DNA from 4 places in the Ruegeria sp. BE1 genome. Region 2 is predicted to be linked to each of the others. Evidence: riboswitches for the same ligand, from Rfam matches in the RefSeq annotation. Region 2 holds a riboswitch; each other region holds the start of a gene.
What was found. A riboswitch is a leader RNA that binds a small molecule or an ion and turns the genes downstream of it on or off. The one in region 2 is predicted to bind cobalamin.
Positions count from the first base shown of each region.

Region 1: another riboswitch for cobalamin. It lies ahead of ACR0J5_RS08275 (DUF1636 family protein); the one in region 2 lies ahead of ACR0J5_RS16125 (aromatic ring-hydroxylating oxygenase subunit alpha).
Region 3: another riboswitch for cobalamin. It lies ahead of ACR0J5_RS12580 (hypothetical protein); the one in region 2 lies ahead of ACR0J5_RS16125 (aromatic ring-hydroxylating oxygenase subunit alpha).
Region 4: another riboswitch for cobalamin. It lies ahead of ACR0J5_RS10935 (DUF1636 family protein); the one in region 2 lies ahead of ACR0J5_RS16125 (aromatic ring-hydroxylating oxygenase subunit alpha).

Region 1 covers NZ_JBQFTY010000002.1:405,469-409,116, forward strand. The annotation lists gene ACR0J5_RS08270 (NAD(P)-dependent oxidoreductase) at 164-1,120, opposite strand; cobalamin riboswitch at 1,265-1,472, shown strand; gene ACR0J5_RS08275 (DUF1636 family protein) at 1,556-1,945, shown strand; gene cobW (cobalamin biosynthesis protein CobW) at 1,942-2,997, shown strand; gene cobN (cobaltochelatase subunit CobN) at 3,001-3,648, shown strand, end outside.
Region 2 covers NZ_JBQFTY010000005.1:269,787-273,434, forward strand. The annotation lists gene ACR0J5_RS16120 (LysR substrate-binding domain-containing protein) at 7-918, shown strand; cobalamin riboswitch at 1,070-1,271, shown strand; gene ACR0J5_RS16125 (aromatic ring-hydroxylating oxygenase subunit alpha) at 1,354-2,607, shown strand; gene ACR0J5_RS16130 (FAD-binding oxidoreductase) at 2,613-3,648, shown strand, end outside.
Region 3 covers NZ_JBQFTY010000003.1:485,627-489,274, forward strand. The annotation lists gene ACR0J5_RS12570 (DNA polymerase III subunit gamma/tau) at 1-408, opposite strand, end outside; gene ACR0J5_RS12575 (dual specificity protein phosphatase family protein) at 476-1,048, shown strand; gene ACR0J5_RS12580 (hypothetical protein) at 1,050-1,457, opposite strand; cobalamin riboswitch at 1,538-1,759, opposite strand; gene ACR0J5_RS12585 (alpha/beta hydrolase family protein) at 1,900-2,757, shown strand; RNA gene ffs (signal recognition particle sRNA small type) at 2,784-2,882, opposite strand; gene ACR0J5_RS12595 (bifunctional 2',3'-cyclic-nucleotide 2'-phosphodiesterase/3'-nucleotidase) at 2,922-3,648, opposite strand, start outside.
Region 4 covers NZ_JBQFTY010000003.1:161,877-165,524, reverse strand. The annotation lists gene ACR0J5_RS10945 (GMC oxidoreductase) at 1-503, opposite strand, end outside; gene ACR0J5_RS10940 (DUF3299 domain-containing protein) at 576-1,364, opposite strand; cobalamin riboswitch at 1,466-1,665, shown strand; gene ACR0J5_RS10935 (DUF1636 family protein) at 1,767-2,123, shown strand; gene ACR0J5_RS10930 (ABC transporter ATP-binding protein) at 2,120-2,905, shown strand; gene ACR0J5_RS10925 (ABC transporter substrate-binding protein) at 2,924-3,648, shown strand, end outside.

The sequences.
Region 1 (3,648 bases), on a different contig from region 2:
TCCCGCAACAAATCCCGCAACATTTCTTGGTTACGAAGAATGTGAGATTCGCTTAAGTATCTGTTTTTATTATCAATTAGTTCAGAGTGGGTTCGATTTCAAAACAGGTACTCGCCTCCACTTCTCCAGTTTTCGGCCAACCGACCAAAGCCCTTCGCTTGCGTCATTCGGCCCCACGCCCTTGGGGGATGACCTCGTATCCGGGTTCTTCGGGCTCATCGTCCAGCATCTCAGTCGGAAAACCCGGCGCGGTGATGTTCAGACCTGTGGCCTCTTCCAGCCGCTTGATGATATTGGGCGACAATTCGCGCGGGCCAAAGCGGGCAATCCCGTCGTCAAAGATACGGATCATCGCCGGGTTGATCTCAAGCGGGACCCCGGCCCGGTCGGCGACGTCCTGAAACAGGCCGATATCCTTTTTCACAAGGTCCATCGTGAACGAAATATCGCGTGAGCCGTTCAGGATGACCTGGCTTTCGGTCTCATGCACAAAGGACGTGCCAGACGAGATCTTGATGGCCTCGTAGGTCGTGTTCAGGTCCATACCCGCAGCTTTGGCCGTCACCAGCGCCTCGCAGCATGTGATCAGGTTGGCCGTGGCCAGATAGTTGGTCATCACTTTCAGAACCGAGGCCGTGCCCAAATCGCCGGTATGCAGCACCCGGCGGCCCATCGTGGTCAGGAACGGCAGGATGCGCTCAAAGGTATCGCGGTCACAGCCTGCGAAAATCGAGATATTACCCGTCGCCGCCCGGTGGCATCCGCCTGACACAGGGCAATCGACAGCCGCACCACCGGCCTTGATGACCATGGCGCCAAGGCGCTTGACCTCGGCCTCGTCGGTGGTGGACATCTCCATCCAGATTTTGCCCGGACGGACCTCGGGCAGCATCTCTTGCATCACGGCGTCTGACGCGGTCGGGGAAGGCAGGCACGTGATCACCGCCTCGCAATCGCGCATCAGCTGGGCCGGTCCCTCGGCCGCTATGGCCCCTTTTGCCACAAACGCTGCGACCAAATCCGGATTGAGATCGTGAACCGTCAGATCAATCCCGTTGCGCAACAGCGAACCTGACAGCTTGCCGCCGACATTGCCCAGCCCGATAAACCCTACCTTCATGCGACACGCCCTCCCGCTTGTGTTCTGGTTCCATGCCAGCACGTTGGCAACCGGGGATCATGCCGCCCAGCGACGCAGACAGGTCGCTTTTTACCCGCCCTGCCGCGGATCGGCGCGACTCGCTTGACAAGCGGGCCAACACTGCCGCATGTCGCTGTCGTTGGTGTCTGCATGTGCAGATGAAAAGGGAATGCGTCAGCGGGTCATCCGTCAAACGCAGCCGCCCCCGCGACCGTGACCGGAGAGGGTGCCCAAAGCCACTGGCCCAATAGGACCGGGAAGGCGGGACATCTGCCAGAGTGATCCTCTGACATCCGCAAGCCGGGAGACCTGCCAGCGCCCGAACTAGAAACCGGACGGGGTGATCCGGTGTCGGGTCCATGTACCGACGTGGCCCGCATGAAACCCCGTCCCCCGCGAAGAGGATTTGGGGGGATGAGAGACGTGACCGAAAGCGCGCCAGTCGAACTGCTGGTCTGCACCACCTGTCGCCGTGGCCTGCCGGTTGAGGATGACGCCCAACGGCCCGGCACCTTGTTGCACAAGGCGCTGGCAGAGGCCGAGTTGCCCGAGGGGATCGAGCTGAAACCGGTCGAGTGCCTGTCGAACTGCGATCAGGGGTGTTCAATCGTGCTGCGCGGTGGCCCTGCGCGCTGGACCTTTGTCTATGAGAACCTCAATGAAACCGACCATGTCGAGACCATCATCGAAGGCGTGACCAAATATCTCGCGACCGAGGACGGTCTGGTCAAATGGCGCGAACGCCCTGAACATTTCCGCAAAAACTGTGCGGCCCGCATTCCCCCGATTGGAGCCCTGAAATGAGCACTCTTGAAAAACTTCCCGTCACTGTGATCACCGGCTTTTTGGGCTCGGGCAAAACCACCTTGGTGCGTCACCTGATGCAGAACCCGCAGGGCAAACGTCTGGCCGTTGTGGTCAACGAGTTTGGCGATGTGGGTGTGGATGGCGACACCCTGAAATCCTGCGCCATCCCGGATTGCCCGGCCGAGAACATCATGGAACTGGCAAATGGCTGCATCTGCTGCACCGTGGCCGATGATTTCATCCCCACGATTGAGGCGCTTATGGCGTTGGAGCCGCGCCCGGATCACATCCTGATCGAAACCTCTGGCCTCGCCCTGCCCAAGCCGTTGCTGAAGGCGTTCGACTGGCCCGATATCCGCTCGAAGATCACTGTGGATGGCGTGATCGCGCTGGCCGATGCCGAGGCCGTCGCCGCCGGTCGGTTTGCGCCCAATGTCGAGGCGGTGGATGCCCAGCGTCTGGCCGATGACTCGATTGATCACGAAACACCCCTGTCCGAGGTGTTCGAAGATCAGATTTCCTGCGCCGACATCATCCTGCTGACCAAGCCTGATCTGGCTGGCCCCGAAGGCGTGGCCAAAGCCAAAGAGATCATCGCAGCCGAGGCTCCGCGCCCCCTGCCTGTCGTCGAGGTCGCCGAAGGCGCTGTGGATGTGCGCGTCGTGTTGGGTCTGGAGGCCGCGGCAGAGGATGACATGGACGCGCGTCCGTCGCATCATGACGGCCACCACGATCACGAACATGACGATTTCGAAAGCATCATTGTCGAGCTGCCGGAACAGACCGATCCTGCCGATCTGGTGGCGAAAATCGAACGCCTGGCAAATGAGAAGAACATCCTACGCGTCAAAGGTTATGCCGCCGTACAGGGCAAACCGATGCGTCTGCTGGTGCAGGCCGTGGGTGCGCGCGTCCGTCACCAATATGACCGCCCGTGGGAACCCGGCGAAGAGCGTCGCTCGCGTCTGGTCGTCATTGCCGAGCATGACGACATCAAAGAGGCTGAAATCCGCGATATCCTCGTGGGCGTGACCGAGGCCGCCGAGTAAGCCATGCACGTCGTCTTTCGCGAAAGCCACGGGTTAGAGGAAACCGAAACCCCAACCGATCTGGGCCAGAGCCCTGCGGATTTGGTGGTGCTGTCCTTTTCGGACAGCGACCTTGGCGCTTTTGCGGCGGGCTGGCATCGCGGTGGCGGGCCCGAAGGGCGCATGCCGACAATGCGGCTGGCCAATCTGACGGCGCTGAAACATCCCCTGTCCGTTGACACCTATGTCGAACAGACGTTGGAGGGGGCAAAGGGCATCCTGATCCGTCTGATCGGCGGGGTGCCCTATTGGGCCTACGGGTTGCAGCAGGTTCTGGCGCTGGCGCAGGCCAAGGGATTGGCTCTGGCCGTCCTGCCCGCCGATGGGCGCGAAGATACACGATTGGATGAGTTTTCCACCCTGCCCGTCTCAACCCTGCGCCGTCTGGCGCATCTGTGTGACACGGGTGGCGAAGTTGCAGCGCAGGCCGCGCTGGCGCAAATGGCATTGGCCGCCGGGCTTTATGCCGGGCCGGTGATGGGTGCGAAAACCATCCCCGAATGCGGTGCATGGTGCCCGGATCGCGGCGTGATTCCGATGGATGAAGCGTTCTCTGGCGATGCCAAACGCATCCTTGTGACCTTCTACCGCGCCTATCTGACATCCGCCGAC
Region 2 (3,648 bases):
CAATTTATGCAAGAACTCTGGAAGCTCCTTGGCTCACCCCGCCATCTTGTCGTCTTTGAGGCGGCCGCTCGCCTGCAATCCTTTACGCGCGCCGCTGAGGAGCTGAACGTGCAGCAACCCGCCGTCAGCGTCGCAATCCGTCGCCTGGAAGAGGGGTTGGGCACGCCGCTTTTCACCCGCAGCCATCGTCAGGTTGTTCTGACCAGCGCCGGACAACGGCTTTTGGCTGATGTCACGCGCGCCTTTGAGCAGCTGTCTTTGTCAGTGACATCCATTCAACAACTCAACCAGACGGGATATGTGACGCTCAGCGCATCTACGGCGTTTAATAACTATTGGATTATGCCGCGCCTTGCGGAATTGCAGAAACGCTATCCCGGCATTGATTTGCGCCTGCAATCCAGCGACCGGGAACCCGATATCGATGCCGAAAACATAAGCCTTGCGATACGGCTGGGCAATGGGGACTGGTCGGGTTGCGAATGTGCATTGATCGCGCCCGAGGTGATCTATCCCGTCGCATCGCCGCGTGTCATGGCAGCAGCGGTCGATCTGCGCAGCCTTCCGAACCTGTTGACCCAGCGGCTCATCCATCTGGAAGAACCGATACGGCAGCGCCCAAGCTGGAGCGAATGGTTCGCGAATTTTTCAATCCGCACCGCTGTGCCGAACACAGGCCTTCGCCTGAATGATTACGCTCTTGTGCTTCAGGCCGCCATGGCCGGAGAAGGGTTCGCCTTTGGATGGAAACACCTGACGGACAGGCTGGTCAAACAGGGGCTTCTTGCCGCAAAAGCCGATTGGCAATGGGCCACGGGTAAGGGATTTTATCTGGTCTGGTCCAAAAAGACCCCCCTTTCGGATGATGCGCAAAGGGTGAGGGATTGGATCTTACATAAAGTTGAGAAATCCCAATAGCCCCAAGCGGCGGCAAAGCGCGACACAGGGGTTCGGTGGCCTGAGGCCCGAGAAACCCGGCCCCAATATCCGTGCAGCGCCGTCAAAAAATCATCGTGTCAGTTTTTCAGCATAAAATGTCGCATTTTTTCCAGCGGCCAGAAGGACCCCGGCTAGGGTGCGCGTGTGAGGTGCTGCCGCCCGAGACCCGGGCGGTGGATAATTGGGAAGTCGGTGAAATTCCGCCACTGCCCCCGCAACGGTAACGAAGGTCAGGCTCGGCAAGAACCACTGGGACGAGGATCCCGGGAAGGTGCCGAACCGGGTGAAAGCCCCTTCCAAGTCCGGAAACCAGCCTTGCAGATATGTCAAACCGCGGGTGGCGGTGGGGGCGCATGTTCCGGACGCGATCCTCGCGCGGCTCCGGGCTGGTCTTCTTTGTCATCTGCCCAAGCAATGCCGCGGGGCGCGGCAGGAGAGCCAGAAGTGAGCAACATTCAAAGCCTGTTGACACGTCGAAACCCAGCCTATGCTCTGGAGCAGGCGTTTTACACGGACCCCGATGTTTTTCGGACCGACCTTGAGGCCATACATTACCGCCAGTGGCTGTTTGCCATTCCCGCTTGTGAATTGGTGAAAAAGGGCGATTACGTTACCTATACCGTGGGCGCCTACCGCGTGATTATCGTGCGCGGCGCAGACGATCAGATCCGGGCTTTTCACAACACCTGCCGCCATCGCGGCTCGGTTATTTGCAAGGCGGCAAAGGGCAATGCGCCGAAACTCGTATGCCCATATCACCAATGGACTTATGAGTTGGATGGTTCGCTTCTTTGGGCGCGGGACATGGGCCCCGATTTCGATCCCAAACAACATGGGTTGAAAACCGTGCATTGCCGCGAACTGGCCGGTCTTATCTACATCTGTCTTGCGGATGAGGCCCCCGACTTTGACACCTTTGCCAATATCGCACGCCCCTATCTTGAGCCCCACGACCTGAACAACGCCAAGATCGCGTTTGAAAGCACCATCGTCGAAAAGGGCAACTGGAAACTTGTCTGGGAAAACAACCGTGAATGCTATCACTGTGGCGGCAACCATCCTTCGCTCTGCCGGACTTTCCCGGATGACCCCTCTGTAACCGGGATCGAAGGCGGCGAAACCCCCGCCTTCATGCAAGACCACTTCGACCGGTGCAAAGCGGCCGGCATGCCTTCGCAGTTCTATCTGCATGATGACGGCCAGTACCGTCTGGCGCGGATGCCTCTTAAGGAAGGGGCGGAAAGCTATACGATGGACGGCAAATCCGCCGTGCGCCGGTTTTTGGGCCGCGCGCCCTTTGCCGATGCCGGGACGCTGCTGAAGTTTCATTACCCCAGCACATGGAACCATTTCCTGGCCGATCATTCGATTGTCTTCCGTATTACTCCGATCAGCCCAACCGAGACCGAAGTCACCACCAAATGGCTGGTCAACAAAGAGGCCGTCGAGGGCACAGACTATGACCTAAAGCGTCTGACCGAGGTTTGGATGGCCACCAATGACGAAGACCGGCAGGTGGTCGAGGACAACCAGCTAGGTATCAACAGCCCGGCCTACGTGCCGGGACCCTATTCAGGCATACAGGAATCCGGGGTGCTGCAGTTTGTTGAATGGTATTGCAACACGCTGGCGAATCATGTGGCCCCTGACGTCATGGCTGCGGAGTAACGGGGATGAAAGACCTCAATACAGTGGCCCCGGTCTGGCAGGATAGTGAGATGCTGGAATGCGTCTCGGTCGTGCCTGAAACGCCCAATACGGCCAGCTTTACGTTTCGGGCCCCGTCAGGCGCGTTTTTCGCCTATCATCCCGGCCAGTTTCTGACGCTGGAAATACCAGCCCCCGACCAGCCCGGAGGCGTCGTGCATCGCACTTATACGATCTCGTCCTCTCCATCGCGGCCGCGCTCTGTCACGGTTACTGCCAAAGCGCAGCCCGACAGCATTGGAACGCGCTGGATGCTGGACAACCTGAAGCCGGGCATGGGAATCAGGGCCATCGGTCCGGCTGGCCTGTTCACCAATGTGGAAAGCCCGGCCCGCAAGTTTCTGTTCATCTCGGCAGGCTCGGGCATCACGCCGATGATGTCGATGACCACGTGCATGTGGGATGAAGGGCGCGATCTGGACATCGTTTTCATCAACTGCGCCAAACGCCCGTCCGAGATCATCTTTCGCCAACGTCTGGAACAGATGGCCAGCCGAACGCCCGGTCTGGATCTGAAATTCGTTGTGGAAGAGGCCGACCCCTACCGCCCCTGGACTGGATATCAAGGCCAATTCAACCAATTGATGCTGGGCCTGATGGCTCCGGATTATCTGGAACGTGAGGTGTATTGCTGCGGTCCCGAACCCTTTATGCAGGCCGTCCGCGATGCCCTGACCGGTTTGGGATTCGACATGGGCAGCTACCATCAGGAAAGCTTTGGCGCGCCTGTGGAAACGGTGGCCGATCAGCCGGAACTGGACGATCTGGTACCAGATGACGGGGCAACTGCAGAAATCCATTTTGCAACTTCTGACGTCATCGCCAAAGTGTCGGAAACCGAAACCATTCTGGCCGCAGCGCGGTCGGTTGGCCTGAACATCCCGTCAGGCTGTACCTTTGGGGTGTGTGGCACCTGCAAGGTCAGGAAAACGGCGGGCGAAGTTCATATGGTCCATAATGGCGGGATTTCCGAGGATGATATCGCGGATGGGTACATCCTTG
Region 3 (3,648 bases), on a different contig from region 2:
GATGATGTAAATCTTGTAGCGGGCGCTGGCCGCGCGGTAACGGACACTGTCGATGATCTCGCGGATGTCATTCACGCCGGTACGGCTGGCGGCGTCCATCTCCATCACGTCGACATGGCGGCCTTCCATTATGGCGGTGCAGTGTTCACACTGGCCGCAAGGCTCGGTCGTTGGGCCACCAGTACCATCGGGTCCGATGCAGTTCATGCCCTTGGCAATGATCCGGGCCGTCGTGGTTTTGCCGGTGCCGCGAATGCCGGTCATGATGAAGGCTTGCGCGATCCGATCCGCCTCGAACGCGTTTTTCAGGGTGCGCACCATGGCGTCCTGACCGACCAGATCGGCAAAGGTTTCCGGGCGGTATTTGCGGGCAAGAACCTGATAGGCGGGGCTGGGCGTGTCGGTCATGGGGGCTCTGTCGGATTCGGGTTCCGATGCAGCGTAGAGACCCCCGCCGCCCGCGTCCACCGCCGCAATGGGTGAAATTCGGTTTGCATCGCGCTTTGCGCATCGTAGAAGCGCATCTGAAAAAAGGGGCGCGCAGATGAGTCATTTTGCGATTCATGCAGTGAACGTGGGAAACGGGCTGCTTGCCCTGTCGCCTCTGCCGGGTCGGGCGGGGGGCTACGTGCGGGATTTCTCGGTCCTGCGGGAATGGCAGCCGCAGCTGGTGATTTCGATGACCACTGGTGCGGAGATGCAGCAGGCAGGCGCCTCTCGCCTTGGGGATGATCTTCGCGATGCGGGTATCCAATGGGCGCATTTGCCGGTTGCCGATTTTGGCACGCCGCCCTCTGATATTCAGGCCGTCTGGCCCGAGGTCAGCACCGCAGCGAAAGAGGTATTGGCCGGTGCGGGGCGGGTGCTGGTCCATTGTCGGGGCGGGTGCGGACGCTCGGGAATGGTCGTGCTACGCCTGATGGTCGAACTGGGCGAGTTGCCGGACGCGGCGCTGAAGCGCCTGCGCGCGGTTCGCCCTTGTGCGGTCGAAACCGAAGGTCAGATGGAATGGGCGGTGCAAGCCCATCGCGCCACCCCGGAAGGATAGATTAGAGAGCCACCCGCTGTTCCGGCCGGACCGCCGCCCCGGTTGCCAGTTTCGACACTTGCAGCATTGCGCAAGGAGGCGTCGGCAACATCTGAGCCGGGCGGGTGGTGAACTCTGGCCCGAACAGCATTTCTGCGTAGTCCTCCAGCGCGTCGATGGGGGCGTCAGCCTCGGCCCCGCCGAACATGAGGATTTGGTCTCTGTTCGCCCGATACCGAACAGCACATCCTTGCGGGCAATGGGCCAGCTCTGCGCTGCCTTCAAATTCGAAATCGTCGGATGTGGCCGGTATTGCGCTTTCCATGGCTTGCACGATGGCGCGGGCCATCTGCGCCAGGGCCGGGCAGGTCTTGCCGGTTTTCTGGCATAGGGTGGCTGAGAATTCGTGCGTCTTTGTCTTCCAGATCATACTGCGCCCTCCGCGCATTGAGCGGGGCAAAGATCAGGTGTGACAGCGAACTGACGACCTGCCCGGACACCCCGCCCGAGTTACAGTTGTGTTCGATGGCAGGTCTCCTGACTTGCGGGTCATCGCGTTGCCGACCTTCCCAGCCTTTCGGCCAGTGGTATTTTGGCATTGCTCACCGCTTACAGTTGCGGGGGCAGTCGCGGCCTTGGTTCATATCGGCATAGCCAATCAGAACCGCACCGTGTTCCCTTTTCATCCCGCCCCGAAGATCGGGGACGAGAACCATCGCGCAATCGCTAGCGGGTGCAGGTGACCCGAGTCAAGCGCGCAATTGACGCGACGAGGTGGACGCATGGTCATGTTGCGCCCCTGTTGACTTGGGTCGGGAAATCGGGCCGGTATAGAAAAGTGAACCGTCTGGTTCAGAATCGGGAGCCGCGCCATGCTGGACACCGCGCAGACTGTATCGACGCAGGACTTCGAATTCCCCTCGGGCACAGGCACGCTGTCCGCGCGTCTTTATGCGCCGGTGGCTGATCCTGAAGTTGCCGTTGTGATTCACGGTGCGACAGGTGTGCCGCGCGACTATTACCAGCACTTTGCCCGGTGGTTGGCGGCCGAACAGGGCATGGCTTGCATGACCTATGACTACAGCGATTTTGGCCATTCGCTGAAGGGGCCGTTAAAGGCATCCACGGTCACAATGGCGGATTGGGCTTTGATCGATATGCCTGCGGCGCGAACCGAGATGCGGAGACGGTTTCCCGAGGCTCAGCAGTGGAGCATCGGTCATTCCGTCGGTGGTATGTTGGGGCCTGTTCAGCCGGATATTGATCTGATCGACCGTATGATATGTGTCTGCTCCGGGCCTGTGACAGTGTCTGACCATCCTTGGCCTTACCGGGCGCTGGCTTTGTTGTTCTGGTACGGTCATGCGCCGCTTGCAGTAAAAGCGCTCGGCTATCTGCCGGGCAAAGCCTTGGGCTTTGGCGCTGATTTGCCTGCCAGCGTCTATTGGCAATGGCGCCGCTGGTGCACGGCGCCCCGCAATTACCTGCCCGAGATCGGCCAGACCCTGCCCGACGCGGGGTGGGCGCAATCGAGAACCCCGGTGGATTTGTACACGTTTGACGACGATGATGTCGTGCCGCCGAACGCGGTGTGGCGGCTGGCCGATCTGTACGGACCGCACGCGCGCCGCCATCTCTTGTCACCGGGGGATTTCGGTCTGACCAAAGTGGGCCATATCGGCGCGTTCGCCCGACGCAGCGCAGCCGTCTGGCCAAAGCTGATCGCATAGCGCGTATTATTCTTCTTGTGGGGATGAAGTGAGAGGTTGGACATCGACCCAAGCGGGGCTCGTTGTGGCTGCTTCCTTCCGGACCTGACCAGGTTGGCGAGGCGCTCGCCCGCGCCAACCTCTCAGGGCTTGATATAAGTAAGGAACCGGTGGAACGCAACCCGTCACAGGGCCAATCGGATTTGTAAAAAACCCTCGGCGTCTTCGCCCAGCACCTGCGGACGATAAGCATCCAGTTCTGAGATATGTTGCGTCGCTTTCGAGCCGGTTCGGATCAGTGCGGTGGCGCCGCCGGGTATCGGAGCAAACCGAAACGGCCGGGATACATGGTGCAAAGGGTCCTGTGGCAGGTTGCCTGCGATATAGGCCTGTAAGACCTCCTGCACTGACAGGATCGGAAGGGGGATTCGTTCTGCCCGCTCCAAATGCGGGAAGTGACCACCGCCATTGGCTCTGTAATTGTTCAGAGCAACCACAAAACGCTGATCAGGGCGCAGCGGGTTGCCCTGAAACAGGATGTTCCGAACCCGGGAGGCCTGGGGATGGATGGTTTGCCCTGACGGATCAAACCGGGCGGGCTGCGTCAGGTCAATCTGGCAGCTGAGCCCATGAAGAATATCAAAGTTATGGCCCACGCGGCCGGGGTCTACCAAGTTGGTTTCCTGCCCGGGTATGATCTGATTGAACACACTGGCCGACATTTCCAACCAGTCGCCGAGCTGAGCGCCATCAAGGATCAGCGCCTGTAGCTCATTGGGAAAGACATACAGGTCCTTGACGTGGCGCAGGCAAATCTCGCCCGCCGGCACGTCGGTAAAGAACCGGGGCCCGGCCCGTCCACCGAATTTAGACGGGGCGATGGCCGAGATCAGCGGCAACTGCGCATAGGCC
Region 4 (3,648 bases), on a different contig from region 2:
ATGTGGTGAGGATGCGGAAAGGGTTTGTCGCGCGGCAGAATATGGTCAGACCCGCCGCCTGCGATCTCCATCAGGGTTTCGGCACGTTCATAATACGGGACCATGTCCTCATACCCAAAGGGCCAGTCCATCCCGACACCAAACCGGCTGCGCAAACGGAAATCATCAGGATGGAACCGAGGCGTATCCCCCCACCAAAAATTCGAGTTTCCGCCAAAAGTGATAAAGCTCAGCCAGTCCTTGCGCAAACCGGATGTGTTGCGCTGTGTGATCGGCTCGCCCGGTCGCCAGCCATCGCGCAGCTGCGCATCATGGGGGCGCATGCCGCCTTGTTCGACGATCAGCACATCCAGATCGGGCGGTAAACCATGCGCAAAGAACATTGCCGCAAAGCTGCTGCCAACGATCACAACATCCCAATGCCGGGACGCAACCTGTGCAAGGTCAATGCGTTTCATCTGTTCAACCACGGCCTCGGGCGAGGCGCGAACCACGTTACTCATACACGAAAAAGATGTCTCAGGGTAACGGCGCGCGGGGCTTTGTCAAATAAACAAAACGCTGGGACGCAACCCTTAGTCCGCAGTTTGCGCGCCACCACTTTTGCGCCGGTTTGCCTTGCGGAAGTGATCCTTGGTGCTTTGGGTCCAGTTCAACTGCTCCTCCTGCACGGTCAGGGTTTCGACGTGATCGGACTCCAGCAGGAACGTCGCGCGCATGGGCATGATCCCGTCAACAACCATCACGTTTTGCGCGGACGGATCAATGCTGAGCGTTCCGGTCAACCGAACGGGCTGATGGACATGGCTGGGCGTCCAGTCGACATTCAACCGGACCCGGATCATCTGATTGGGCAGCGGCGCGGGCAGATGACTGCACATCCCGCTTTGCGGCACCAGATAGACGACACTCTGCCCATCTGCATCCGGCGGCGCAGGGATGGCAAACCCCATCAGCGTGACGGTCTGGCCATCAAGATCGGGATTGCCCGCAGATCCTGCATGATCCCGGCGCTGCGTGACCGCCTGCACCTGATCCAGCAGCCAATCCACATCAATTTCATCGGCGGTCAGGGCGGCCTCGGTTTCTGTTAAAAGCATCTGCCATTTCCGGCGCTCTTCGTCGCTGCCTGCACCCTGTTGCAACCTGCCCCGCAGGCGCAGGGCAAAGATGACATCATCGAACTGTTCGGGCGTGAGGGCGCGAAACGGGTCCTCGTAATTCTGGGCAGCGGGATCTGGCAGTTCAGACCAATCCAACACCTGGCCCGATGCGGCCGCAGTGCCGAACCAGCCCAGGGCCAACAAGGCCAGAATGTGAACCCAATTGCGCATGTCCCGACTGTACCGATCAGACGGGATCATTCCAGCCTCTTTCCGCGGGCACGCGCAGAGTTTATCTGCGCCCGCCCACTCCGGAAACTGTCAAACTGAGAACTTTATCATTGACCCATCGCAGGAACTGGGGCAGTCCATCTGACGATGGTTCCCCGCAAGGGGAAGAGAAAGGGAATACGGTGCGGTTTGCCATCTGGCACCAAATCCGTAACTGCCCCCGCAACTGTAAGCGGTGAGCAATGCCAAATATCCACTGGCCCGGCGGCTGGGAAGGATGGCAAAGCCACGACCCGCAAGTCAGGAGACCTGCCATCATATGTTCAACCAACCCGGGGCGGGGCGTCCTGGAAGGAGGCTATGATGACACGACTGGCGCGTGTTTCGACGATCGATACACTCTGTGGCCGCTGTTGACGGGCGGGCCTGAGGATGTCGGAAAAATCTGATCATGTCATTCTGATCTGCACGACCTGCAAAGGTGAACTGAGCGCAGAGGCCATTCAAACAGCGCTTGCAGATAAGCTGCCTGTGGGGTTTGCGGTGCGCACCGTGGACTGTATGGCAGGCTGTGCCCGGCCAATAACGGTTGGGTTTCAGGCGGTGGGCAAGGCGCAATACCTGTTCGGCGACATCCGCACGCAGCGCGACATCGACGCGCTGGCCACCTTTGCCCATCAATACCAGCAAAGCGTTGATGGCTGGACCAGCGCAACGGACCGGCCTCGGGCGCTTTATACCAAGACGCTGTCCCGCATGCCGCGACTGGAGTTTGGAGGGCGACCATGACTCACCCTCCCTTTTTGGTTGCTGAAGACCTGGAGTATTACGCCCTGAACGGGGATGTCCTGCTTCAGGGCGTCTCGTTCGAATTGGACAAAGGGGCAATTCTGGCCATTGCGGGGCCCAATGGGGCAGGCAAGACAACGCTGCTGAACCTGCTATGCGGTGCGGCTGATCTGGTTCTGGGCGATGTGCGCGTCGGCGGGCGCAGCCTGAAACAGATGTCGGCCACCGAACGCGCCCGCATGATCGCCGTTGTCAGCCAGCAGGAATACCCCGACGGACGGCTGGAACTGCGCGACTATGTGGCCCTTGGCCAGATCCCGATCCGGGCCGACCGGTCTGCGGCTGAACACGCGGCTGAACTGGACCGGATACTCGACCTGACCCATCTTGGCGCTCTGGCGGGCAAGCGCATGGCGCAACTGTCCGGGGGTGAGCGTCAGCGGGCGCATATCGCCCGCGCGCTGGCCCAGAATCCGTCCCTGCTGTTTCTGGACGAACCCACCAACCATCTGGACCCGGACGCCAAGGGACGGATGCTGTCGCTGGTGGCCGAGCTGGGGATCACGGTGGTGATGATCGTCCACGATCTGGTCATGATCCCCGAATTTGCGTCCCATGTGGCGCTGATGAAATCCACACGCCTGACTAGTTTCGGAACCGTCGCCGAGGTGCTGACCGCAGATAAGGTCCGCGACACGTTTGGCGTGGATTACCTGTGCTTTCAGCACGAAGGCCGGATGATCCCGGCGCTGGATATCCGAAGAACACCCATTTCAACTTAACCCAAGGAACTATTCTATATGAAACATCTCTGGTCTGCGGCTATGGTGGCTGCCATTGCGGGCGGTGCCTCGGCACATGAGGTCACGGTCGACAATTGCGGCGAACCGCTGGTCTTTGAAACCCAGCCCGAGCGTCTGGTCGTGCATGACATGAACATGACCGACATGGCCTTTGCGCTGGGTCTGCAGGACAAGATCGTGGGCCTGACCGGCATCACCGGCTGGTACAAAACCAGCCCCGAGTTTGACACTCTGCGCGGTGACATCCCTGAGCTGGCCCCGAAATACCCGACCGTTGAAAACCTGGTCGCGGTAGAGCCCGATCTGTTCTTTGCCGGTTGGTACTACGGCATGAAGCCGGGCGGTGACGTGACCCCCGACACGCTTGCACCCTTTGACATCAAGACCATGATCCTGACGGAAAGCTGCGTGCATCTGGACAAGGACCGCCCCGAGGCCAGCATGGACCTGCTGTTTGACGACGTTCTGCGTCTGGGCACCGTCATGCATGTCGAAGACAAGGCCGAGGCGCTGGTCGCTGGCTGGAAAGAGGAACTGGCCGCGATTCAATCGCAAACCGCCGATGTCGCCAAACCCCGCGTTTTCCTGCTGGACGGCCCGGCAGATGCGCCCTTTACCGCTGGCAAATTCGCCATCCCCGACGCGATGATTGCAGCTGCGGGTGGTGAGAATGTCACCCATGACATGGACACCAGCTGGGGCCGCACCTCGTGGGAGGCCGT